One region of the Actinoplanes sp. NPDC049265 genome, then DNA from elsewhere that is predicted to be linked to it. Evidence: riboswitches for the same ligand, from Rfam matches in the RefSeq annotation. Region 1 holds a riboswitch; each other region holds the start of a gene.
What was found. A riboswitch is a leader RNA that binds a small molecule or an ion and turns the genes downstream of it on or off. The one in region 1 is predicted to bind cyclic di-AMP.
Positions count from the first base shown of each region.

Region 2: linked by a shared signal. The riboswitch ahead of ACGFIO_RS29365 (C40 family peptidase) and the one ahead of ACGFIO_RS15460 (coiled-coil domain-containing protein) in region 1 are both predicted to bind cyclic di-AMP.
Region 3: linked by a shared signal. The riboswitch ahead of ACGFIO_RS32935 (NlpC/P60 family protein) and the one ahead of ACGFIO_RS15460 (coiled-coil domain-containing protein) in region 1 are both predicted to bind cyclic di-AMP.

Region 1 covers NZ_JBICSP010000005.1:192,757-200,554, reverse strand. The annotation lists gene ACGFIO_RS15470 (glycoside hydrolase family 65 protein) at 1-1,386, shown strand, start outside; gene ACGFIO_RS15465 (coiled-coil domain-containing protein) at 1,438-2,475, opposite strand; cyclic di-AMP (ydaO/yuaA leader) riboswitch at 2,479-2,617, opposite strand; cyclic di-AMP (ydaO/yuaA leader) riboswitch at 2,878-3,025, shown strand; gene ACGFIO_RS15460 (coiled-coil domain-containing protein) at 3,028-4,056, shown strand; gene ACGFIO_RS15455 (ABC transporter ATP-binding protein) at 4,083-4,862, opposite strand; gene ACGFIO_RS15450 (ABC transporter permease) at 4,855-5,754, opposite strand; gene ACGFIO_RS15445 (TetR/AcrR family transcriptional regulator) at 5,927-6,532, shown strand; gene ACGFIO_RS15440 (putative bifunctional diguanylate cyclase/phosphodiesterase) at 6,472-7,798, opposite strand, start outside.
Region 2 covers NZ_JBICSP010000014.1:37,123-44,920, forward strand. The annotation lists gene ACGFIO_RS29345 (penicillin-binding transpeptidase domain-containing protein) at 1-144, opposite strand, end outside; partial or broken gene ACGFIO_RS29350 (hypothetical protein) at 279-827, opposite strand; gene rsmH (16S rRNA (cytosine(1402)-N(4))-methyltransferase RsmH) at 824-1,891, opposite strand; gene mraZ (division/cell wall cluster transcriptional repressor MraZ) at 2,083-2,514, opposite strand; gene ACGFIO_RS29365 (C40 family peptidase) at 2,907-3,710, opposite strand; cyclic di-AMP (ydaO/yuaA leader) riboswitch at 3,717-3,898, opposite strand; gene ACGFIO_RS29370 (MurT ligase domain-containing protein) at 4,262-5,485, shown strand; gene ACGFIO_RS29375 (type 1 glutamine amidotransferase) at 5,475-6,188, shown strand; gene ACGFIO_RS29380 (TVP38/TMEM64 family protein) at 6,231-6,968, shown strand; gene ACGFIO_RS29385 (maleylpyruvate isomerase N-terminal domain-containing protein) at 7,608-7,798, shown strand, end outside.
Region 3 covers NZ_JBICSP010000017.1:103,402-111,199, forward strand. The annotation lists gene ACGFIO_RS32910 (ANTAR domain-containing protein) at 1-311, opposite strand, end outside; gene ACGFIO_RS32915 (hypothetical protein) at 360-557, opposite strand; gene ACGFIO_RS32920 (DUF6158 family protein) at 797-1,033, opposite strand; gene ACGFIO_RS32925 (hypothetical protein) at 1,092-1,484, shown strand; gene ACGFIO_RS32930 (DUF3817 domain-containing protein) at 1,495-1,839, shown strand; cyclic di-AMP (ydaO/yuaA leader) riboswitch at 2,010-2,132, shown strand; gene ACGFIO_RS32935 (NlpC/P60 family protein) at 2,192-3,106, shown strand; gene ACGFIO_RS32940 (RNA polymerase sigma factor RpoD/SigA) at 3,442-4,443, opposite strand; gene ACGFIO_RS32945 (SDR family oxidoreductase) at 5,068-5,748, shown strand; gene ACGFIO_RS32950 (dTMP kinase) at 5,805-6,542, opposite strand; gene ACGFIO_RS32955 (nucleotidyltransferase) at 6,698-7,276, shown strand; gene ACGFIO_RS32960 (hypothetical protein) at 7,273-7,518, shown strand; gene ACGFIO_RS32965 (metallophosphoesterase) at 7,515-7,798, shown strand, end outside.

The DNA.
Region 1 (7,798 bases):
TTCGGGCTGTTCCACACGCTGCAGGCCGGTGCCCGGGCCGAGCAGCGCCCGATCGGGTCCAAGGGCCTCACCGGGCCCGGGTACGACGGCCACACCTTCTGGGACGCCGAGACGTTCGTGCTGCCGGCGCTGACCTACACCCAGCCGGCGGCGGCCGCCGACGTGCTGCGCTGGCGGCACTCGACGCTCGATCTGGCCCGGGAGCGGGCGCAGACGCTGGGCCTGCAGGGTGCGGCGTTCCCGTGGCGGACGATCCGCGGGCAGGAGTGTTCGGCGTACTGGCCGGCCGGCACGGCGGGCTTCCACATCGGCGCCGACATCGCCGACGCGGTCCGACGGTACGTGCAGGCCACCGGCGACTACGACTTCGAGCGTGAGGCCGGCCTGGAACTGCTGGTCGAGACGGCCCGGCTGTGGCGGTCGCTCGGTCACCACGACCGGCATGGGCGCTTCCACATCGACGGCGTCACCGGGCCGGACGAATACACGGCCGTGGTCGACGACAACATCTACACCAACCTGATGGCGCAGCAGAACATGTTCGAGGCGGCCGAGGCGGCCAAGCGCCACCCCGAGGTGGCTCGCCGGCTGGGCGTCGACGACGAGGAGATGGCGTCCTGGCGGGACGCGGCGGCGGCCGTGCACATCCCGTACGACCGGGAGCTGGGCGTGCACCAGCAGTCGCAGGGCTTCACCCGGCTGCAGGAGTGGGACTTCGAGAACACGCCGCCGGAGGCGTACCCGCTGCTGTTGAACTACCCGTACTTCGATCTGTACCGCAAGCAGGTGGTCAAGCAGGCCGACCTGGTGATGGCCATGTACGTGCGGGGCGACGCGTTCACCCCGGAGGAGAAGGCGCGCAACTTCGCCTACTACGACGCGCGTACGGTCCGGGACTCGTCGCTGTCGGCCTGTGTCCAGGCGGTGCTGGCGGCCGAGGTCGGCTTCCTCGAGCTGGCCCACGATTACCTGGGCGAGGCCGCCCTGATGGACCTGCACGACCTGCACCAGAACGCGCGGGACGGCGTGCACGTGGCCTCGCTCGCCGGTTCGTGGATCGCGCTGGTGGCCGGCCTCGGTGGCATGCGTGACTTCAACGGTCAGCTGTCGTTCGCGCCGCGCCTGCCCAGCCGGATCACCAAGCTGGAGTTCTCGCTGCTCTGGCGCGGGCTGCGGCTGCGGGTGAGCGTGACCGCGGACGAGGTGACCTACTCGCTGCGCAACGGGCAGGGCTCGTCCCGGCTGCAGCTGGTGCACCACGGCAAGGATCTCGAGGTCGTCCAGGGCAAGTCGATGACCGTGCCGATCCCGCCGGCCACGCCGACCGGGCCGCCGCCGGAGCAGCCGGCCGGACGGGCCCCGGTGCGCCGGGCGACGAGCGGCTAGAACGGAAGAACCCCGCCTCCGATCGATGGAGGCGGGGTTCTTCGCTGAGGCTCAGAGCATTGACACGTGTACGTGGTCCTCGTGCGTGCTGGGGCCGTGGTAGTTGCTCCAGCCGCGGGTCGGGAACCAGATCTGTTTGTTCCAGATCACGTAGAGGATGCCGAGCCGGTCGGCGTTGCGGACCAGGAACGCCATCAGATCGTTGCCGTACTTCAGTGTGTCGTTGTTGTGGTGCTTGCGGAAGCCCGACTTCTCCAGGGACCAGTCGCAGGCCCGGCCCTTGGGATGCTCGAACGGGCCACCGTCGCGGTGGCAGCCGACGAAGCGGTTGAAGCCCGCCTTCTTTACCTCTTGGTACATGTGCAGGGTGCGCGCGGTGATGCAGCCGCCGGTCGTCGGGTCGTCGACGTTGCAGCTCTGCGGCCCGAAATCGCCGTTCTTGTCACGCGGGGCGGGCGCGGCGACCTTGGACGTGGCGTCCACGAAGCCGCCGGTCAGCGGGCCGCCGACCAGGGCCAGCGCCTTGTCCGCGGCCTCTTTCTGCTTCTGCATCAGCAGCACGTTGTTCTTCTGCTGCTTGACCTCTTGATCGAGGCGCGCCTTGGTCCGGGAGACCTCGTCGATCGCGTCGTTCAGCTCGCGCAGCTTGTTGTCGTTGAGCGCGTTCAGCTCCTCGAGCGAGATCGCCCGGTCGAGGAAGCCGCCGGCGCCGGGGCTGTCGAGCAGGAAGCTGGCCGTCGACAGGCCACCGTTGCGGTACTGCTGGCCGGCGATCTTGCCGACCTGCGGGAGCAGCAGATCACGCCGGGATTCCGCCTGCTTGACCTGGACAGCCAGGTCGAGCTGGGTCTTCGAGGACTTCTGGATCGCGTTCTTGGCGGCCAGGTAGCGGCGACCGGTCGACTCGAGCACGTCCTCGAGCAGGGCGTCCTGCTTGCCCTCATCGGGCGCGGCCGATCCACTCTTGGTTGTGCTGTTTTCGTCACCCGGCTCGGCGCTGGCCGGTGACGCGGGTGCGAAAACCGACATGGTCACAGCGACGAGCGGTGCCAGGGCGAGGACCAGCCACCGGCGTGGGCTTGCCGTCATGCATGTTCCTTCCGTGTATCCACCGGCCGAGTTAGCTGACGGGTTCGGGAGGGAAGCGCTCCCTACCGCGATGGCTCGCGGATTCACCCCAGAGAACGTGGTTCCCCGGCTCGCCTTTCGGGCGATTAGGTGGTGTCCTGCCGGCAACCTGGGGGAGTGCCTCCTGGCAGTGACCGGCGGCCAGCTTACCTGACGAAACGCCCCGCTTCAGCGTGGCGAAGCCGGAAAAGGTGTTATCGGACAACGACTTTACGTGACATTGACTGGTCACGTCCTATCAATGTGAGTCGTTACATTCTCACCATAGTCGAAATAACCGATGGTGCTGGAATGGTGGCGCAGAGTGCGAGGTGGCGAATATCTGATTCGTAGGTATCGTTCCTGTCGGTCAGCGTTATCAAACGGTGATCGCCGCCTAATCGCCACCCGGCGAGCCGGGGACCCAAACCCCAGGCAATGGGGTGAATCCGCGACGGCCCCCCGTCGCGGTAGGGAGCGCTTCCCTCCCGAACCCGTCAGCTAACCCGGCCGGCGGCCGACGGAAGGATGGGCATGAGGCAGAACTCTGTCCGGAGGCGATTGGCGACCGGACTGGCGGTCCTGATCGCGGCCGGCGGGCTCGCGGCCACCACCATGGCGGGCCCGGCCGTCGCCGCGCCGGGCGACAACGGCGACGACGGCGAAGGCGGCTCCAAGTCGCTGATCCAGAAGGTCGAGGACGCGTCCAAGGGCTATGTCGAGGCTAAGGAGGCCCTCGACACCTCGAAGGGGCGGCAGGCCAAGCTGGTCCTGGTGATCAAAAATCTGGACCAGCAACTCGGGCCGAGGCAGGCCGAGCTGGACAAGATCGCCGCACAGAGCTACCGCACCGGCCGTCTCGGGACGATGGGCGCGCTGATCAACGCGTCCGGCGACGGTGGGGCGAACGGCATGCTCGACCGGGTGCAGACCCTGCAGACCGTGGCGATCAAGCAGGATGCCGCGCTGCGGGACCTCAAAGACACCCGGGACCAGCAGGTGCGGGCCAAGACCTCGATCGACACCGAGATCGCCGACCAGCAGAAGCAGCTGACCGTGATGGCCAAGCGCAAGAGCCAGGCCGAAGCCGCGCTCAAGGCGGCCGGGCAGGGTCAGGACGCCGGCTCGCCGGGCGGCGGCGGCAAGAGCGCCAAGGCCAGCCCCGGCGGCAACCTCAGTGGCGGCTGCACGGTCAACGACCCGACCAGCGGCGGCTGCATCACGCCGCGTCTGCTGCACGCCATGAACGAGGCCAAGAAGGCCGGATTCACCCACTACGTGCACTGCTGGCGAACACAGAACAGCGGTGAGCATCCGAAGGGCCGGGCGTGCGACTTCGCCGCCGACAAGGGTGGATTCGGCGGCGTCGCCTCGGGTAGCAGCCGGACGTACGGCAACAATCTGGCCAACTACTTCATCAACAACTCGAGCACGCTCGGTGTGTTGTATGTCATCTGGTTCAAACGGATCTGGCTGCCCAGCAGTGGCTGGAAGTCGTATTCCGGCGCGGGTGGCGACCCGTCCAGCGACCACACCAACCACGTGCACCTGTCGGTGAAGTAACACCGGCCCCCGAAGGGGTACGGAGCCTACTTACTCATGTAGGCGCCGTACTCCTTCAGCACGTCCTCGGTCGGGCCGTCCGCCCTGATCACGCCCGACTCCAGCCAGATGCTGCGCTCGCAGGTGTCCTTGATGGTTCCCTCGCTGTGCGAGACCAGGAACACCGTGCCGGCGTCGGCGCGCAGGTCGCGGATGCGCTGTTCGCTGCGCCGGCGGAACCGGGCGTCACCGGTGGCCAGCGCCTCGTCGATCAGCAGCACGTCGTGCTTCTTGGCCGCCGAGATGGAGAACCGCAGCCGGGCCGCCATACCGGAGGAGTAGGTCCGCATCGGCATCGTGCTGAACTCGCCGCGCTCGTTGATGCCGGAGAAGTCGACGATCTCCTTGACCTTGGCCTTGGCCTCGGCCGGGGACATGCCCATGGCCAGGCAGCCGAGCAGCACGTTGCGCTCGCCGGACAGGTCGTTCATCAGGACCGCGTTCACGCCCAGCAGCGACGGCTGCCCGGCGGCGTAGACCGCGCCACGCTCGGCCGGCATCAGCCCGGCGATCGCCCGCAGCAGCGTGGACTTGCCGGAGCCGTTGCTGCCGACCAGCCCGACCGCCTCGCCCTTGTAGGCCACGAAGCTGACGCCCTTGATCGCGTGCACCTCGCGGATGTTCGCCATCTTGGTCCGGGTCACGATCCGCTTGAGGCTGGCGATCGGCGAGCCGGTCCCGGAGGCCGGCGAACCATGCACCTTGTAGACCACGTGCGCGTCGTCGACGATGACGGTGGGAACGCGCTCCCCGGTGGGGTCAGCCACGGCCGTAGCCCTTCTCTCCGCGCCAGAAGTAGACGATGCCGACACTGAACATGACCGCGGCCCAGACCAGGGCCTCGATCCAGAGCTGGGTCAGCGGGCTGGCCAGCTTGACGTCTTCCATCAGCGAGTGCCGCATCAGCTCGATGAAGACGAGCATCGGGTTGGCCTCGATGATCCACAGCTTCCACCCGTGCAGATGGTCGGTGAACCGCTGGACCGGGTAGAGCACGGCCGAGCCGTACATCCAGACCCGGATGAAGAACGGGACCAGCTGGCGGATGTCGGTCAGCTTGGAGCCGATCCGGGCCCCGGCCAGCGCCAGCCCGCAGTTGAACGTGGCCAGCAGCACGAGGATCACCGGGACGAACAGCCATTCGACGGTGATCGGCTCACCGGTGAGCAGCACGATGATGACCAGCACGGTCATCGAGGCCATCATGTTGCGCACCTCGATCAGCAGGATCGAGATGGGCAACGCGGCCCGTGGGAAGTGCAGCGCCCGGATCAGTCCCAGGTTGCCGTGGATCGAGCTGATGCCCGCCTGCGTGACCGTCTGGGTGAATCCGAAGAGGAAAACACCGGTGCAGAGGTACGCGATGAAGTTGGAGACGTCGCGACCGTTGGTGTTGAGCAGGACGCCGAAGATCAGGTAATACACCGCAGCGTTCAGGATCGGTGTCATGACCTGCCACAACGTGCCCAGCTTGGTCTGGCCGAACGACGATGTGATGCGGGCGGCCGAGTAGGCCGTGATGAAGTGCCGGTACGCCCAAATTTCCCGGAAGTACGCCGGGAGGCTCGGCAGGGCGGCGGCCGAGTGCAGGCCGTGCCGCGTTGCCAGCTCCTTGAGCGAGATGCCGGTGCCGGAATCGGCGACCGCCGTCTGGGGCATGAGGTGGCGCTCCGATCTGGATGGTCCCGCGGATCGCCGGGACCAGGGGGATTTGCGCGACAACACGATAACCAGTATCCGCCGACGAAACGCATTCGTATCGACGTACGAACGACGCTATCCGACCTAACGGCGGAACGCAACCGTTCCGTCGTAGCGCTATAGTCACTGTGTGGCGACAGTCAAGCGTGCACCGGCCGGGGCGGCGGTCCTCCGTGGGGACATCACGGTGGCCATCCGCAACGCGGTGATGAGTGAACTGGCCGAGGTCGGTTACGGCCGCCTGTCGATCGAAGCGGTGGCCCGACGGGCCGGCGTCGGTAAGACCGCAATCTACCGCCGGTGGAGCAACAAGCTCGAGATGGTTCTCGAGATCGTGTCGGATGTCGCAGGTCGTGCGGTTCCGCTGCCCGACACCGGCAGCTTCGCCGGCGACCTCGAGCTGCTCATGATGATCGTCAGTAAGGCGTTGCAACACAAGATCGCCTCGCAGATCATTCCCGACCTGATGGCCGAGGCGTCCCGCAACCCGCAGATCGCCGCGACCCTGGAGAAGGCGCTGCGGACCCACCAGCAGGCGGTCGGCGACAAGCTGGTCGGCCAGGCGGTGGCCCGGGGCGAGCTCCCCGCCGGCGCCGATCCGGAACTGGCCGTCGACCTGATCCTCGGCCCGCTCTACTGGCGGCTCGCGGTCGCCCGCACCGAGCTCAGCGACGACTACCTGGAAAAGCTGACCGTGGCCGTGCTGGCCGCGTTGCGGAGCAGCTCGGACAGCTGATCCGCGGGCATCGGGCGGGCGAAGTGGAAGCCCTGGGCCCGGGTGTAGCCCAGGGCGGTCAGCCGGTCGGCCTGCTCGGGCGTCTCGACGCCCTCGGCCACCGCGACCACGCCGAAGGCCCGGGCCAGCTGCACCACCGCTGTCGCGATGGCCTCGGTGCCGGGTGGCGGCGTGAACGACCGGTCCAGCTTGATCTCGTTCACCGGGCAGGTGGCGAGCAGGCTGAGGGTGGAGGCGCCGGTGCCGAAATCGTCCAGCGACAGCCGTACGCCGATCGCGCGCAGCTCGGCCAGGGTCTGCTGGGTGGCGCCGCCGCCGACCGCCGTCGACTCGGTGATCTCCAGGGTGAGCAGCCCGGCCGGTAGCCCGCTGCCGGCCAGCGCCGAGGCCACCTCGCCGGGGAAGCCCGGGTCACGCAACTGCCGGGCGGAGGCGTTCACCGAGATCGAGATCGGTTCGCCGGCCCCGGCGGCCCAGACCGCCGCCTGCCGGGTCGCCTCGCGCAGCACCCAGTGGCCCATCGGCACGATCAGCCCGGTCTGCTCGGCCGTGTCCACGAACGCGCCCGGGCCGAGCAGCCCGCGCTCCGGGTGCTGCCAGCGGACCAGGGCCTCGGCGGCGACGATCCGGCCCTCCGGCAGGGTCACCTCCGGCTGGTAGTGCAGCACCAGCTGGTCACCGGCGATCGCGGCGCGCAGCTCGGCCGCCAGCCGGCTGCGCTCGGCGCCCCGGGTCTCCATGCCCGGCTGGTAGATCTGATGCCCACCCTCGCCGCGCTCCTTGGCCTCGTACATCGCGATGTCGGCCCGGCGCTGCAGGTGGTGCGGGTCGTCACCGGGCCGGCCCTGGACCACGCCGAAGCTGGCCTTCACGCTCAGCAGTTCGCCCTCGATCACCGCCGGTTCGAGCAGGATGTTCGAGATCCGGGACAGGACCGTGCCGATCCGGTCCTGGGTGACGCCCTCGAAGAGGATGGCGAACTCGTCGCCGCCCAGGCGGGCCACGGTGTCGGACGGGCGTACCCCCGCGGTCATCCGCTCGGCCACGTGCACCAGCAGCGCGTCGCCGACCGCGTGCCCCATCGTGTCGTTGACCGCCTTGAAGTCGTCCAGGTCGACCAGGACCAGGCAGAACGGTGCGTCCCGGCCGGCCGCGGCGGCCAGCCGCCGGGCGAACAGGGTGCGGTTGGGCAGGCCGGTCAACGCGTCGTGGGAGGCCTCGTGGCTGAGCCGTTCGCGCTGGCGGCGGTTCTCCTGGAGCAGGGCG
Region 2 (7,798 bases), on a different contig from region 1:
CCGTCCGCGCGGGGTGTAGGCCCGGGCCTCGCCGATGCCGCCGAAGCCGCGCCGGCCCTCCTCGTCGCCGGCCGGTACGTCACGCGACGCACCGCGCCGGGGCTGCTGACCCCGGCGCGGTGGCTCGTCGTTTCTCGGCGGCATGGCGGTTACCGCCCGGTGCCCGGCGCGCCGGCCGCGGTGTCACCCGCGGCGTTGCCACCGGCCGGGCCGCCCGGGCTGGTCCCCCCGGCCGGATCGCCGGCGTTGGTCCCACCGGCCGGCTTGTCCGCCTCGTCCTGCGCGGTCACCGCCGGCTTGCCCTGACCCGGCACGGCGACGCCGATGATCTGCCCGTCGGGCAGCCGGATGTAGGCCGGCTCGCCCTTGACCAGACCGGCCCGCTTGGCCGCCGCGTCCAGGTTGCCCGCGCTCTCGTAGGCGGCCAGCTGGTTCTCCAGCTGCTGCTGCCGTTTGTCCAGGTTCGACTGCTCGTCCTCGAGCCGGCTCAGCTCGAACGAGTTCTCCATGGTCTTGGTGTTGATCAGCAGGATGCCCAGCACCCCGGCGACCACCACGACGATGACCAGCGCGATGAACGGCGCCCGCGGCGCCCGGATGGCCGCCGGCGGCGCGACCCGCAGCCGCGGCGCCGGGCTGTCGGCTTTGACCCGCGACCGTTCGGCCGGCGCCTGGTCCAGCCGCAGCGCGGCCGTGCCCTCGGTGCGGACCGGCTGAGCCGTCCGGGTCACCTTGGCCGGGTGCCGGCGCGCGCCGGGCGTACTCGTCGTGCTGGTCTGGTCCGCGGTCCGGCCCCCCGACCGCGAAGCGTACGTGCGCTCGCTCATGACCCCTCCCCCTCCGTGCGTTCCCCCGGGCGTCGCCGCCCTCTTCCCCCGTGTGGTGCGGGCATCCGGAGCCGTTCGCGGCCGGTCACCGGTGCCTGGTTCTGTTCGACGCGCTCGACCGCCCGCAGCTTCACCGAAGCCGCTCGCGGGTTCGCCGCCACTTCCTCCGCGCTCGGCGGCTCCGACCCCTTCGTCAGAAGCCGCACGGTCGGACCGGTACCGGGCAGCTCGACCGGCAGATCGATCGGCCCGGTGCTGCGCGCCCTCGCGGCGATGGCGCGCTTGACGATCCTGTCTTCCAACGATTGGTAGCTCATCACCACAAGGCGCCCATAAGGGGCCAGCGAGTCGAGAGCCGTGGGCACCGCGGACTCGACCGCGGCCAGTTCGCCATTTACCTCAATGCGTAGTGCCTGAAACGTTCTTTTCGCGGGATTTCCACCCGTTCGTCGCGCGGCGGCCGGGATCGCGTCCTTGATCAGGTCCGCGAGCCGGGTCGTGGACGTGATCCGTCCCCGCTCCCGCTCCCGGACGACGGCCGAGACGATCCGCGAGGCGAACTTCTCCTCGCCGTACGTTCGCAGCACCCGGACCAGATCGCCCGGCTGGTAGCCGTTCACGACCTCCTCGGCCGTGATCCCCCGCGACTGGTCCATCCGCATGTCCAGGGGCGCGTCCTGCGCGTAGGCGAACCCCCGGTCGGGCTCGTCCAGTTGCAGCGACGACACACCCAGATCGAACAGGCCACTCTGGATCGCCCCATGACCCAGATCGGCCAGCACCGCCGGCAGCTCGTCGTAGACGGCGTGCACCAGGTGCGTACGGTCCGCGAACCGCACCAATCGCCGCCGGCTGTGTTCCAGCGCCTCCGGGTCCCGGTCGAGTCCGATCAGGACCACGTCCGGGTAGCGCTCGAGCACCGCCTCGGCGTGACCGCCGAGGCCCAGCGTGAAGTCGACGTGCACGGCGTCCGGCCGGGCCAGCGCGGGAGCGAGCAGCTCGAGACAGCGCTCGAGCAGCACCGGCACATGCGTGCCACGTTGCTCCCCCACGTCGACCCCCAGTCGCCAGGCTTCCTGCGTCACCCGGTCCGACCGACGTCGAATCCGTACCGCCAGATCCCCATCCGCTCGTGCCCGCTGCCGGCGGGCGTCGCGCCTGGCACCGGGGAAGAGGCGCCAGGAACTCAAGCGGCTGGAGATCTCGCGTTACGGGCGGCAGCGACGTCTTCTCGAGGCCCGTCCGTGTCACGCCGTCACAGTCCTCCGGGCAGCACCCCCTCCTCGATGTCGGCGAAGTCGTCCTCGCTCGCCGAGAGGTACTGCTCCCAGGACTGCTTGTCCCAGATCTCCACCCGCGTGCTCGCCCCGATGACCACCAGTTCACGGTCGAGTGCGGCGTACTCCCGCAGGTGCGCCGGGATGGTGACCCGGCCCTGCTTGTCGGGAACCTCGTCGTGCGCGCTGGCGAAGAACACCCGGCTGTAGGCCCGGGCGGCCTTGTGCGTCACCGGCTGCTCGCGAAGCTGCCCAGCGATGCGCTGAAACTCCGGCATCGGGAACACGTACAGGCAACGTTCCTGCCCCTTGGTGATCACGACACCTCCCGCCAGCTCGTCCCGGAACTTCGCCGGAAGAATCAGCCGGCCCTTCTCGTCCAGGCGTGGGGTGTGCGTGCCGAGAAACATCGGCCAACCCCCCAACGCCCTGCCGGCGGTTCGCGGTCCGCCGAGTCGAATCGGGCCGGCAGGTCCCCCCTGCCACTGCGCTCCACTCTACTCCACTTCCCTCCACCCGCAACCGGAATCGTGCCGTCCATGAGGCCCATTCGCAGACGAAAGCGCTGGTAGACGCGGTGGAGTGCCAGTGGAGGGCGGAGCGGCGATCATGGCGTCCGCTTTCCGACATGACGCCCAGGCGGGCATGAAAAGCTGCCCGATTCGCAGGTTTGAGCGCGGCGGAAGACGATCGGGGAGGAAAAGGGAGGACAGACGAACGCCGGCGGGGTGCGACCCAGGAACCCCGGGTCGCACCCCGCCGGTGCGAAAGTGGTTACGCCTTACTTACTAGGGCCACTGGATCAGACCAGGCGGCGCACCACGTAGTTGCCACCGAACATCTTGCGCTTGGAGACCCGGGCACCGGAGTGCGGCGAGTCCCAGATCCGCCCGTTACCCGCGTAGACCGCCGCGTGGTAGCCGTAGGAGCCGGAGCGATAGATGATCAGGTCACCGACCTGCTTGCTGCCCTTGCGGATCGCACGGCCGTACTTCTGCTGCGAGTTGGCCTTGTGCGGCAGCTTGCGCCCGGTGGTCTTGCGGTAGATGTACATCGTGAAGCCGGAGCAGTCGAAGCGCTTCGGACCGGCCGCACCGTAGAGGTACAGCGCGCCCCTGTGCCTCGCGGCCTCAGCCAGAACCTTCGCACCACTGTTGGTGACCTTGACGAGCGAGGTTCCGCTGGTGCCCGCGCCGACTCCCGAGCTGCCCAGGAAGACAGTGCGGTACCTGCCGAGACCCGTGGGCTTGAAGGAGAAGGCGTAGGCGCCGGACTTGCCGAGGGACTTGGTCGTCCAGGTCCTCCACTTGCCGCCGGAGTATGCCTGGAGGCGTACCCGGCCGGTGGTGACCTTCTTACCGGTGGCCGAGTTGGTCACCTTGGCGGTGATCTTGACGGCCGAGCCCCACTTCACCGATTTCGCGCTGGCCGACTGGGCTACCTTCGCCTTCGGCCGCGCCGCCTGAGCGGCGGTGACCACCGAGGTGGTCGCGGCGACGGCCGGCTGCGCGGCCACGAGCTGACCGGCGCAGAGGCAGAGACCCAGGGACAGGGCGATGCCGCCGGTGCCGAACTTGCGGCGCCGACTCGAGGTGTTTCCGTGCACGGTAGAGAGATCCCTCCGGCACGCCTGCGAGGTTAGCTGTCGGGTTCGGGCGGGAAGGTGTGCCCGGCCGCTCGCGCGGCTTCACCCCAAGGTCCTCAGGTCACCGCCGGTAATGGCGGAGCCGTGAGAGGACCGGAAATGGGTCCCCCGTCCCTGCCCCTCGTTGCCTTGTGTGGTGGTCATCGTTCTCGGGTCGTGGGACCGGTCGGGGCAGGGCTCGGCGTTGACCCGCATCTCCACGAGCCGTGAGCGGTTGCTCGCGGCCAGACCTTGATAACCGAATTTCCGTACGGTTGCAGACGGTGACCAGTCACTCAGCGTGATTGGCATTCCGCCCGTTGTCCGGTTTGGGCACCCCTCAAAACAAATGCCGATGCGGTACGCGATGCCACGGCTACAGAACGTCGAAGGTAACGGGTGAGTCTCGCCACACAATTAACAAACTTTGCAATGATCTTGAAGGGCGGAATGTCCGCTACTTCCGTCCCGCCGCCGCACCCATCGACCGTCTGTCCGGTTCGGGTACTGTCGCCACCGTGACGGACGGGAAGATGCCTCTACGCGCGAAAGTGGCGAGCTCCGTCTCGCGGACGGCCGCGGCGCTCTCACGGGCCGCGGGCCGCGGCGACGGCTCGGTCATCGGCGGCTGGATCGGTCTCAAGATCGACCCTGACCTGCTGAAAAACCTTGCCTCCGGGCGTGCCATCGCGCTGGTCTCGGGCACCAACGGCAAGACCACCACCACCCGGCTCACCGCCGCCGCGCTCGGCGTGCTCGGCCCGGTGGCCACCAACTCGTTCGGCGCCAACATGCCCACCGGGCACACCTCGGCGCTGGCCAAGGCCGGCACCACGCCGTTCGCGGTCCTCGAGGTGGACGAGCACTACCTGGCCCGGGTGATCGACGAGACCACCCCGCGCGCGGTCGCGCTGCTCAACCTCAGCCGCGACCAGCTCGACCGGGCCAAGGAGGTGTCGATGATGGCCCAGCTCTGGCGCACCGCCCTGGCTGACCACCAGGACATCCGGGTGATCGCCAACGCCGACGACCCGATGGTGGTCTGGGCGGCGACGGCCAGCCCGCACGTCGTCTGGTTCAGCGCCGGCCAGCGCTGGCACGACGACTCCTGGGTCTGCCCCGAGTGCGGCTCCTCGATCGAACGCCGCGAGGGCGAGTGGTGGTGCGTCGGCTGCCCGCTGCGCCGCCCGCGGGCCCAGTGGGTCGTCGAGGACGAGGGCGTCACCGACCCCAACGGCGACTGGCACCTGATCAAGCTGCAGCTGCCCGGCCGGGTCAACCTCGGCAACGCGGCCGCCGCCCTGGCCACCGCGGCCGAGTTCGGCGTACGCGCGCTCGAAGCCGTGCCCCGGCTGGCCACGGTCAGCTCCGTGGCCGGGCGGTACGCGCAGGTCGACCGGGACGGCCGCAACATCCGCCTGCTGCTGGCCAAGAACCCGGCCAGCTGGCTCGAGGCGTTCGACATGGCCGAGCAAGCGCCGACCCTGCTCTCCATCAACGCCCGCGACCCCGACGGCCTGGACACCTCCTGGCTCTACGACGTCGACTTCTCGCCCCTGCGCGACGGCCGGCCCGTGCTGATCACCGGCGACCGTGCCTACGACCTGGCCGTCCGCCTCACGGTGAACGGTGTGCCCTTCCGCCACGTAACTACCTTCGACGAGGCGATCCAGGCATCCCCACCCGGACGGCTCGAAGTGATCGCGAACTACACCGCGTTCCAGGACATCCGAGCGGAGCTTGACCGTGTCAACTGAGAGCGTCCTGCGGATCGTCTGGATCTACCCGGACCTGCTGTCCACCTACGGCGACCGCGGCAACATGCTGATCCTGGCCCACCGGGCACGGATGCGCGGCATCCCGGCCGAGACCTACGAGGTCCGCTCCGACCAGCCGATGCCCTCCACCGCCGACATCTACCTGATCGGCGGCGGCGAGGACGGCCCGCAGGCGCTGGCCGCCCAGCGGCTGATCGCCGACGGCGGCGTGCACCGGGCGGTCGCCCAGGGGTCGGCCGTGCTGGCGATCTGTGCCGGTTATCAACTGTTCGGGCACTCCTTCTTCGCCAAGGGGGCCAAGTACGCCGGCCTCGGCCTGCTCGACCTCGACTCCGACCGGGGCGAGACCCGAGCCGTCGGCGAGCTCCAGGGCGAGATGGACCCGCGGCTCGGGCTGCCTCCGCTGACCGGTTTTGAGAACCACGGCGGGCGTACCCACCTGGGGCCGGGCGTTTCGCCCCTGGCTCGAGTGTCCGCCGGCATCGGCAACGACGGCCAGACCGAGGGGGCCTGGCACGGCAAGATCCTCGGCACCTACAGCCACGGCCCCGCGCTCGCCCGCAACCCAGCGATAGCCGACCTGCTACTGCGTTGGGCGACCGGCGCGGATAGTCTTGCCCCCGTCGACGACACCTGGGCCGACGCGCTCAGAGCCGAACGACTCGCCGCAGCAAGCGTCTGACCAGCCCAAACAGCCCGACGACACCAGGAGCGGTAAGCCTTTATGACTGACACCCTGATCGCCCCGCAGGCCATCACCCCCGCGGACCCTCAGGTTGCAGCCCCGGAGCCCAAGCTGACCTGGCGGCGTCGCCTGGTCCGGTTCGGCATCCTCGGGCTGGTCGTCGCCGGGCTGGCTGTGGCCGCCGCCGTGCTGCCGCTGCGCGACATCGCCGACTCGGTCGCCGCGCTCGGCCCCGCCGCCGCCGTCGGGGTCGCCGTGGTCGGCGGGCTGCTCCTCTCGGTGCTCGTCCCCCGCACCGCCATCACGCTGGCCTGCGGCGCTCTGCTCGGCGCGGCCACCGGTGCGGCGGCCGCCCTGGCCGCCGCGGTGATCGCCGCCGCCGCCACCTACTACGCCGGGCGCTGGGCCGGGCGGGGCGCCCTGGGCGCCAAGGCCGACGGCCGGATGAAGCGCCTGGACGGCTGGCTCAACCGCCGCGGGCTGGCCGCGGTGCTCCTGGTCCGTTTCCTCCCGCTGGCGCCGTTCGGCCTGATCGGGTACGCCTACGGCACGACCAGCGTCTGCCGCAAGCGCTACCTCCTCGGCACCACCTTGGCGTCGATCCCGTCCGCGGTGTCGTACGCGGTGATCGGCGCCGCCGTGACCGCCCCCGGTTCGCTGAACCCGCTCTCCCTGGCCCCCGCCCTGATCGGTTTCGCCCTGACCACCACCATCGTCGTCCGCTGGCGCCGAGCCGCCCGCCGCGACGCCGCCCTCGCCTCCACCGCCACCGCCTGACCCACCGCGCCTCCGCGCCACGCCGCGCCCTCCGCTTGACCCGCCGGGCCCCCGCGCCCAGCGCTTGACCCGCCACGCCCCACCGCGCCGCGCGCCGCGCCCACCGCCCCACCGCCTAACCCGCCGCGCCCCACCGCCTAACCCGCCACGCCCCCGCGCCCTCCGCTTGACCCGCCACGCCCCACCGCGCCGCGCGCCGCGCCCATCGCCCCGCCGCCTAACCCGCCGGGCCCCCGCGCCGCGCCCCCGCGCCCCGCTCCCGCGCCCACCGCCTAACCCGCCGCGCCCACCGCCCACCATCTAATTCGCGGCGCCCCCGCACCACGCCACGCCCCCGCACCACGCCACGCCCCCGCGCCACGCCGCGCCCGCGCGCCACGCCGCGCCCCCGCACCACGCCGCGCCCCCGCACCACGCCTCCACCACGCCACGCCCCACCCGCCGCGTCCTCACCGCCACACCGCGCCTCGCCCTTTGCTCTGAGCACAAATACGCATCGGGCCGGGGTGATGCATATTTGTGCTCAGAGCAAAGGGGCCCGAGCGGGGTAGGTCTGGGCGGTATCCGGGCCCGAAATACCGCTCTGGACTACCACTGACGGGGTCCTTCGGGCTGGTGCTCTTCTGACAGGGTGGGCGGATGAACTTCCGTCACGCCTACCGCGCCGCCGCCGTCTCCTTCGCCGATCTGATCACCCGGGTCCCGGCCGACCGGTGGGACGCGGCCGCCCTGGGCGAGTGGAGCCTGCGCGACCTGGTCGGGCACGTCACCACCGAGTTGCGCGACGTCCCCGAGGTCCTGGCCACCCCGGCCGACGCGGTCGAGGTGCC
Region 3 (7,798 bases), on a different contig from region 1:
AGGAGCTCGGGGGCCGGTACGACTTCGGGTGCGGACGGAAGGACGATTTCCTGTGCGGGTACGACCACGGTCAGGTCGGCCGCGTCCCGGGGAGCGGGCAGCGCGGCGCCGACGGCTGGGGCGTTCGGATGGGCTGGGATGACGTGATCCGTCTCGGTGTGGTGGACCGGGCCCGCGTTCGGGGCACCGGCGCCCTGTCCCGGGTGGCGGGGACGGGCCGTGCGACGTGTCTGGTTAGGGGCGGAGGCAGCGGCCGCCGGCGGCGTGGACCGCTGACCGGCGCGCTCAGCGCTCCGTCGGGGTGCGGGCACGCGTCGGATCCTCCCACGTTCGGAGGCGGACACGAAAGTTTTGTGCCTCTACCGGGTGCCTTCGGGCCTTTCGGATGGTCCGACCGTCTCTCCCGAGGTGCGGTTTTCGATGGGTTCCGGGGCGTACTCGCGCTCGTCGGAGTCGGCCAGGATGGCCTCGGCCTGGGCCTGGGGGTCGGCGCTGCCCGCGGCGCGCTCTTCCGGCAGCAGGTCGGCGGCGCGTTCTTCGGTACGAGGATCGTTCATGAAGGTCCAAATACCCACAGGCCGGATACGTAATGCGCCGCCCCCGGGAACCCCAGGGGCGGCGCATGGGTGTCGGTGTGCATGTCGCCTCGCGGCGAGTGGCTCAACACGGCTCCAGCCGAACGGTATTCCGTGCAGGCAATGGGTGAGGCCCGGGGACACTGAACACACCGACATCCGTACACAACCGTCGGCCGCCTACCGGGATTCCAGCAGGCAATGTGACCCAGACCACAACCTCAGGGCTTCTGGGTCAGCCGGCTCGGGTCGACCTCGCGGCCGGGGTGCCGGGCCATGTACTCGGTCTCCAGTTCGGCCGTCCGTCGCAGGTGGTTGTCCAGGGCCGCGTCGGGTCCGTATCGCAGGGTGTCCAGCCGGGTCCGATGCAGGCTGGCCAGTTCCCGGATCAGGTCGTCGTCAGCGAGCCCGGCCGGGTCGATGCCGACCTCCGAAATCTCCACGCTCCGATCGCTCATAGCACTCAGCGTTGCCCGCGCGGCCAGACCTGAAACCCGCGCGTCTACCCTGGCGGGTATGAAAGGGCTGCTGACCCCGGCGTGGATTCTCCGCCACGTGGTCGCGCTCGTTCTCGTGGTGGCGTTCCTTGTGCTGGGCTGGTGGCAATACACCCGCGCCGCCGACGGCAACGCCTTGAGCTGGGGCTACATGTTCCAGTGGCCGGTCTTCGCCGGCTTCGTCGTCTTCCTGTGGTGGCGCGAGGTGAAGCTGGCCACGAAACCGGAGCGGAAGCCGGAAAAGCTCCCAGATTCGCCTGTTACCGTCGGCCGCCCGATCCGGGTGCCGTCCCGCCCGGCCGCCGAGCCCGGCGACGACGACCCCGAGCTGGTGGCGTACAACGACTATCTGGCGTGGCTGAATGCCCATCCCGGCGCTCGCCCCGGCGACTACCCCGGACCACAGAGGTAAGGACAGCATCGTGCAGGGAGCACTCACCCGTTACCGGATCATCGCCTACATCGTCGGCGTGGTCCTGATCGTCCTGGTCCTGGTGGGCATGCCACTGAAATATCTGGGCGACAACGACACCGTGGTCGCCACGGTCGGCCCGGCCCACGGCTTCCTCTTCATCCTCTACGTGCTGGCCACCTTCGACCTGGGCCGGCGCGTGCGCTGGCCGCTGACCCGGATGCTGCTGGTGATGCTGGCCGGGACGATCCCGTTCCTGTCCTTCTGGGCGGAGCGAAAGGTCAGCCGCAATTGGATCGGCACTCATTCCGAAAAGTCCGATTCCGCCACCGAGGGTCACGCATTGAATTCATAGAAATACGCGGCGAAGTCAGTTGCTTAAGTAACTCTTACAGAACTTGCTTTCCTGCGATCCATCGATAAGTTAATGCGGTTGGTTCGGTCCGCAGCCACACCCTCCGGTGGCGCCGAGCCGGCGCTGCCGAGTCTGATCGGCGGCCAAGCCGTGGTCACCCCCAGTCCGGCCCGGCGTGGACGCCACTCGTGAGCCGGGGAACCGAGCACCCGGGGTGAATCCGCGAACCAGCGGTAGGGCCTTCTTCCCGCCCGAACCCGTCAGCTAACCCGGTAGGCGGCAAAAGCGGAAGAAAGGCCTCTCAGCGTTGTCACACGCCCGCACGAGGTTCCGGGTCGTCGCCGTCGCCCTCATGGCGCTGGCGCTGACCGGTACCGCCGCGACGGCCGCGCACGCGGAACCGTCCAAGACGGAGATCAACAAGAAGATCGCCAAGGCGTCGGACGATCTCGAGGACGTTGTCGAGTCGTACAACGCCATGAAGATCGATCTCACCAAGACCGAGAACGACCAGGTCACCCTGACCAAGTCGCTGGGGCCGGCCAAGGCCGCGCTCGAGGTGGCCAAGGTCGAGATGGGCAAGATCGCCAACACGTCGTACAAGCAGGGTGACGTCGGCACGATGAACATCGTGCTCGAGGGCCCCGGCGACCTGCTCGACCGCGTGAGCGTGCTCGACCAGATGACGCGTGACCGTCAGCGCAAGATCGACAACTACACGGCGACCACCCAGAACTACGACAGCCGCCAGGCCGCTCTCAAGGGCGCGCAGACCAAGCAGAGCGCGCAGCTGAACGAGCTGACCAAGCGGAAGAAGAAGATCGAGACCGATCTCAAGAAGCTGTACGCGATGCGGACCGCCGCCAACGGCACCCCGACGTCGCCGGGCAGCAAGTACACCGGCACGATCCCGCAGATCGCCGGCTCCGCGGGCAAGGCGGTGGCCTTCGCGTACAACGCCATCGGCGTGATGTACGTGTACGGCGCCGACGGGCCGAACGGCTACGACTGCTCCGGCCTGACCTCGGCGGCCTGGCGCGCGGCGGGCAAGTCGCTGCCGCACAACGCGGCCGCCCAGATCGGTGCCACCGCGCGGATCAGCAAGGGCGAGCTGAAAGCCGGCGACCTCGTGTTCTATCGCAATGGTGGACACGTCGGCCTCTATGTCGGCGGCGGAATGATCATTGACGCCTCGCATGCCGGTGAACCGGTGAAGAAACGCTCGATGAACATCATGACCCCGACCGGCTACGGCCGGGTCCGCTAACCAGCAGCACCGACGAGAAGCCCGGCCCCGCACAGGGTGCCGGGCTTCTTCGTTCCCAAATTCCAGTGGCAGCCCTGAGCGGCATGCCAGGCCCGAACACCGCACCGCTCAGAGCTACCACTGAATTTGCCCGGCACACAGAACAGCCCCAAACACCCGGTGGTAGCCCTACCACCGGGTGTTTGGGGCGCAACCAGATCTCGCACGTGGAGCGAAGCGACCCTCGGCGGGAGCAGCGGTCCGCACCACCCACTCAGCTACGACATGGGTCTTGATCTGAAGGGGTTGAGAAAGGCCCGGCTCCCTCGACGGGAACCGGGCCGGTGGGTGAACGATCAGGCGGCCTGCAGGCCCTCGGCCCGGGCCAGCTCGCGCAGCCGGCCGAGCGCCTGGATCTCGAGCTGACGGATCCGCTCGCGGGAGAGCGAGAACCGGGAGGCGACCTCGGTCAGCGAGTGCTCACGGCCGTCCTCCAGGCCGTACCGGGCCCGCATGATGCCGGCCGACCGGTCGTCGAGGTGGTTGAGCAGGCCCTCGATCCGCGACCGCTCCAGCGCGGTCAGCACGATCTCCTCGGGCGAGGGGGCGTCGCTGTCGGCCACCAGGTCGCCGAGGTTGGTGTCACCGTCGTCGCCGACCGGGGTGTCGAGCGAGACCGTGTCCTGGGCCCAGCGGGTGAGCTCGCCGACCCGCTCGACGGTCACGCCGAGGGCCTTGGCGATCTGCTCGGGCTCGGGGTCGGCGCCGAGCTCGCGGACGAGCTGGCGGGTGACGTTACGCATCCGGTTGACGTCCTCGACCAGGTGCACGGGCAGGCGCACGGTGCGCTCCTGCTGGGCGATGGCCCGGCTGATGGCCTGGCGGATCCACCACGTCGCGTACGTCGAGAACTTGTAGCCGCGCTCGTAGTCGAACTTCTCGACCGCGCGGACGAGGCCCGTGTTGCCCTCCTGGATCAGGTCGAGCATCGGCATGCCCGAGCGGACGTACCGCCGGGCGATCGACACAACCAGTCGCAGGTTGGCCCGGATGAACAGATCCTTGGCCCGAGAGCCCTCGGTCACCAGACGCTCGAGCTCCTCGCGGCTGATGCCACGGCGGATCTCGTTGACGTCGAGGAGGTGTTCGGCGTACAGGCCCGCCTCGATCGACTTGGACAGCTCGACCTCTCGTGCGGCGTCGAGCAGCGGCGTCCTGGAGATCTCGTGCAGATAGACTCCAACGAGGTCGCGCTCCTCGGCGACCTCATCGGTGCGCATCACGGTGTTCTTCTCCACGTTGCCCACGGTCCCCTCATTGCCTTCGCTAACCCTGTTACGGGCGTTACCTGCGTCCATCTGGTCCCTCCCCGTAACGTCCGCAGTAAGGTGCCTTGCCGAACTGCCACTGATGTAACAGGTGGCGTCCCGCAGTCATTCCGGTGCTTGCTGTGAAAATCGGATTGCCGGCGGCTGGTGAGTCGAAAGTGTCATGGCAGTCTGTGCGGCGGCTGGGAGCCCGTTGCGTACTTACTGAAGAACGCCCTCGGGGAGTCATTCGCCAGGCGCACCCGGCGTTGGATGCGTGGCTTCTCGCATACCCTTCGCCCGCTTCATCACACCATCGGCCCCTCTCCTGCCACAGCGACGGGCATCACGACCAGCGCTGCGATGCTCGTCACTACCCTGTACGTCTTCGTTGCCAGCAGGGTTCAGACGCAGGATCGGCTGGTTGCCGCGCGGCTTGACGCAAACGCCGGCCGGAAAGCCGTGACGGAACGGGACCACCGTCACAATGCGCCACGCTGCGCCGCAGTTCACTAGCCCGGAAGGGTGACTTCCGTACGGGTGACCATCCTTTCGGTAAACCACTGCCCCGTCGAACCAATTCGATCTCGGTACGTGACGGAAAACACATGAGACTCAGCCTTCAGTCGGGTCAACGGTGGCGGTGACGGTGCGGACGGCTGGTTGAGTTCCCTCATGAGTCGCACAGCGGTGATCACCGGGGGTACGGGCGGGCTCGGCGCCGCCGTGGTTTCGACGTTCGTGGAGGCGGGCTGGCGGGTGGTCGCGCCGGTGCGGGACGGCTCGCAGCGGCGGCTGCCCGCCGGGGCCGAGCCGGTGGTGGCCGATCTCACGTCGCCCGAGCAGGTCGAGGCCGCGATCGCCGTCGCGGCCGGTCAGGGTGAGGCTCCTCTCCGGGCGGTGGTCAACCTCGTCGGTGGGTACGCCGGAGGTGGCCGGATCCACGAGACAGCGGTCGAGGACTTCGAGGCCATGCTCCGGGTCAACCTGCGTCCGGCCTATCTGGTCACTCAGGCCGCGCTCCCGGTGCTCGTGGCCGGTGGTGGCGGCTCGGTGGTCTGTGTGTCCTCGCGGGCCGCGGTGGCGCCGTTCCCGGGCGCGGCCGGTTACGTGACGGCCAAGGCGGCGGTGCTGGCCTTCGCCAACGCGGTGGCGGTCGAATACAAGGGCCAGGGCGTGCGCTGCAACACCGTCCTGCCCAGCGTCATCGACACCCCGGCCAACCGTGACGGCATGCCCGGCGACCGGGCCAAGTGGGTCGACCCGGCCGACATCGCCAAGGTGATCCTGTTTCTGGCCGGCGACGACTCCAAGCCGACCAGCGGCGCCGCCGTCCCCGTCTACGGCCAGGCCTAGGTGGAAGCCAGGAGCGGCATTCGCGGGGCGGATGCCGCTCTGGCCGGCCACTGGCCTCAGAACCCCTCCAGGAGCTGGTAGCCGAGGGCGGCCAGGCCGGCCAGCAGGGAACCGAAGGCCAGGACGGCGGTGCGGGAGGTGACCAGCAGGGCCGTCGCCCGAGGGTGGCGGTACGAGACCGGGACATCGGCCGGGAGGTGGGCGCGGAGGGCGGCGGCCACCTCGTCGGCGGTGCCGTCGGCGTCGATCACCACGAAGGTGGGAAATTCCGGCAGGGAACGGTACGCCGCGTCCGCGTCCTCGAGGAACGACAGCTCTTCCCGGTCGTACCCCCGCCGATCGATTCTCTCCTGCGCGACCTGGGGGCTGACGGCCAGCAGGAACGTCACGTCCGGCGGTGGGAACAGGCGGTAGGCGAGGCGGGCGCGCCGCTCGGCCCGCGGCTTGGCGTGATGCGACCGCATGCTCGCGTACTGGCAGAACGCGTACCGGTCCATCACCACCGTCGAGCCGGTGAACGCCTGGTAGAGCAGGGTGCGGACGATCGCACCCCAGCGCAGCACGGCCTCGATCACCAGCATCGCCCGGCGGCCGACCAGCGCCTCGGCGTCCGGCCGCCCGAACCACGCGGCGAACCGCCCGACGAAGTGCCGGCCACCGGCGTTCTGCCGGTACGACGCTCGTATCCCCTCGGCCGCCAGCGTCTCGGCCAGCCGGTGGGCCTGCGTCGTCTTGCCGGACCCGTCGATCCCGATGAGCGCGACGGTGCGCGGGAACGGTGAGTTCGATGGCATAGCCGTCAACGGTAGCCAGGGGTGTCACGCGATCCGTTCCACCCGAGGCTCGGCTGGGTACGAGAATCAGACCGAGTGGTGTCTCACGGGTCGGCCAAGTGCGAGGCGCGGTCCAGGGGCACAGGTCACAAGACGATGACGATGAGGAGATGCCAATGCCGCACCGGGTGGACGAAGGGCTCGCCACCACGCTGAAACGGGTCGCGTCCGTGCTGAAACAGGCGGAGATCCCGTTCGCGCTGGGCGGGAGCTTCGCGGTGTACGCCCACGGCGGCCACTCCAGCGACCACGACGTCGACTTCCTCATCCGCGAGCAGGACAAGGAACGGGCGCTGGAGGAGCTGGCGGCGGTCGGCTTCGAGACCGAGCAGCCGCCGGAGGACTGGCTGGTCAAGGTGTACGAGGAGGGCCGGATGGTGGATCTGATCTACCGCCCGGTGGAGTCGCCGGTGACCGACGCCACGCTGGCCGACTCGGTGGTCCGCCCGGTCGAGGCGATCGCCATGCCGGTGATCTCGGCGACCCAGCTGATGGTGCACAAGCTGCTCAGCTACAGCCAGCACCACTGTGACTTCGCCACCGGGCTGCCGGTGGCGCGCTCGCTGCGGGAACAGATCGACTGGGAGCGGGTACGCAAGGAGACCGCCCAGTCGCCGTACGCGGAGGCCTTCCTCGTCCTGCTCGACCGGCTGGACGTGGTCGCCGCCAGTGCACACGGGGGTGGGAACCAATGACCGAGGACTATCTGGAGGCGGAGATCCAGCGGCTGCTGACCGAGGATCACCGGGTGGCCGAGCAGGGCATCACCGTGCGGCGCCGGGAGCAGTCGGTGGTGCTGGGCGGCGAGGTCGAGAGCGCCGAGCGGCGGGACGAGATCCGCCGGCGGGTCACCTCCCGCTTCCCCGACGTGGAGATCACCTGCGACATCGGTATCACCCGGACCACAGTGCCCGCCGACGTCGAGGAGATCTCATGATCCGGGTCGCCGCGGTGGGTGACGTGCACGTGGACGCCGACGTGGTCGGCCGGTACCGGCCCGCCCTGGACCGCCTGCCCGAGGTGGCCGACGTGCTGCTGGTGGCCGGCGACCTGACCCGGCACGGCACGGTCGACGAGGCCCGCAGTTTCGTGACCGAGTTCGGTGCTCTGTCCGTACCCGTGATCGCGGTCCTGGGAAATCACGACCACCAGAGCGATCGGGCCGAGGCGGTGGCGGCCGTGCTCACCGACGCCGGGATCACCGTGCTGGAGGGCGC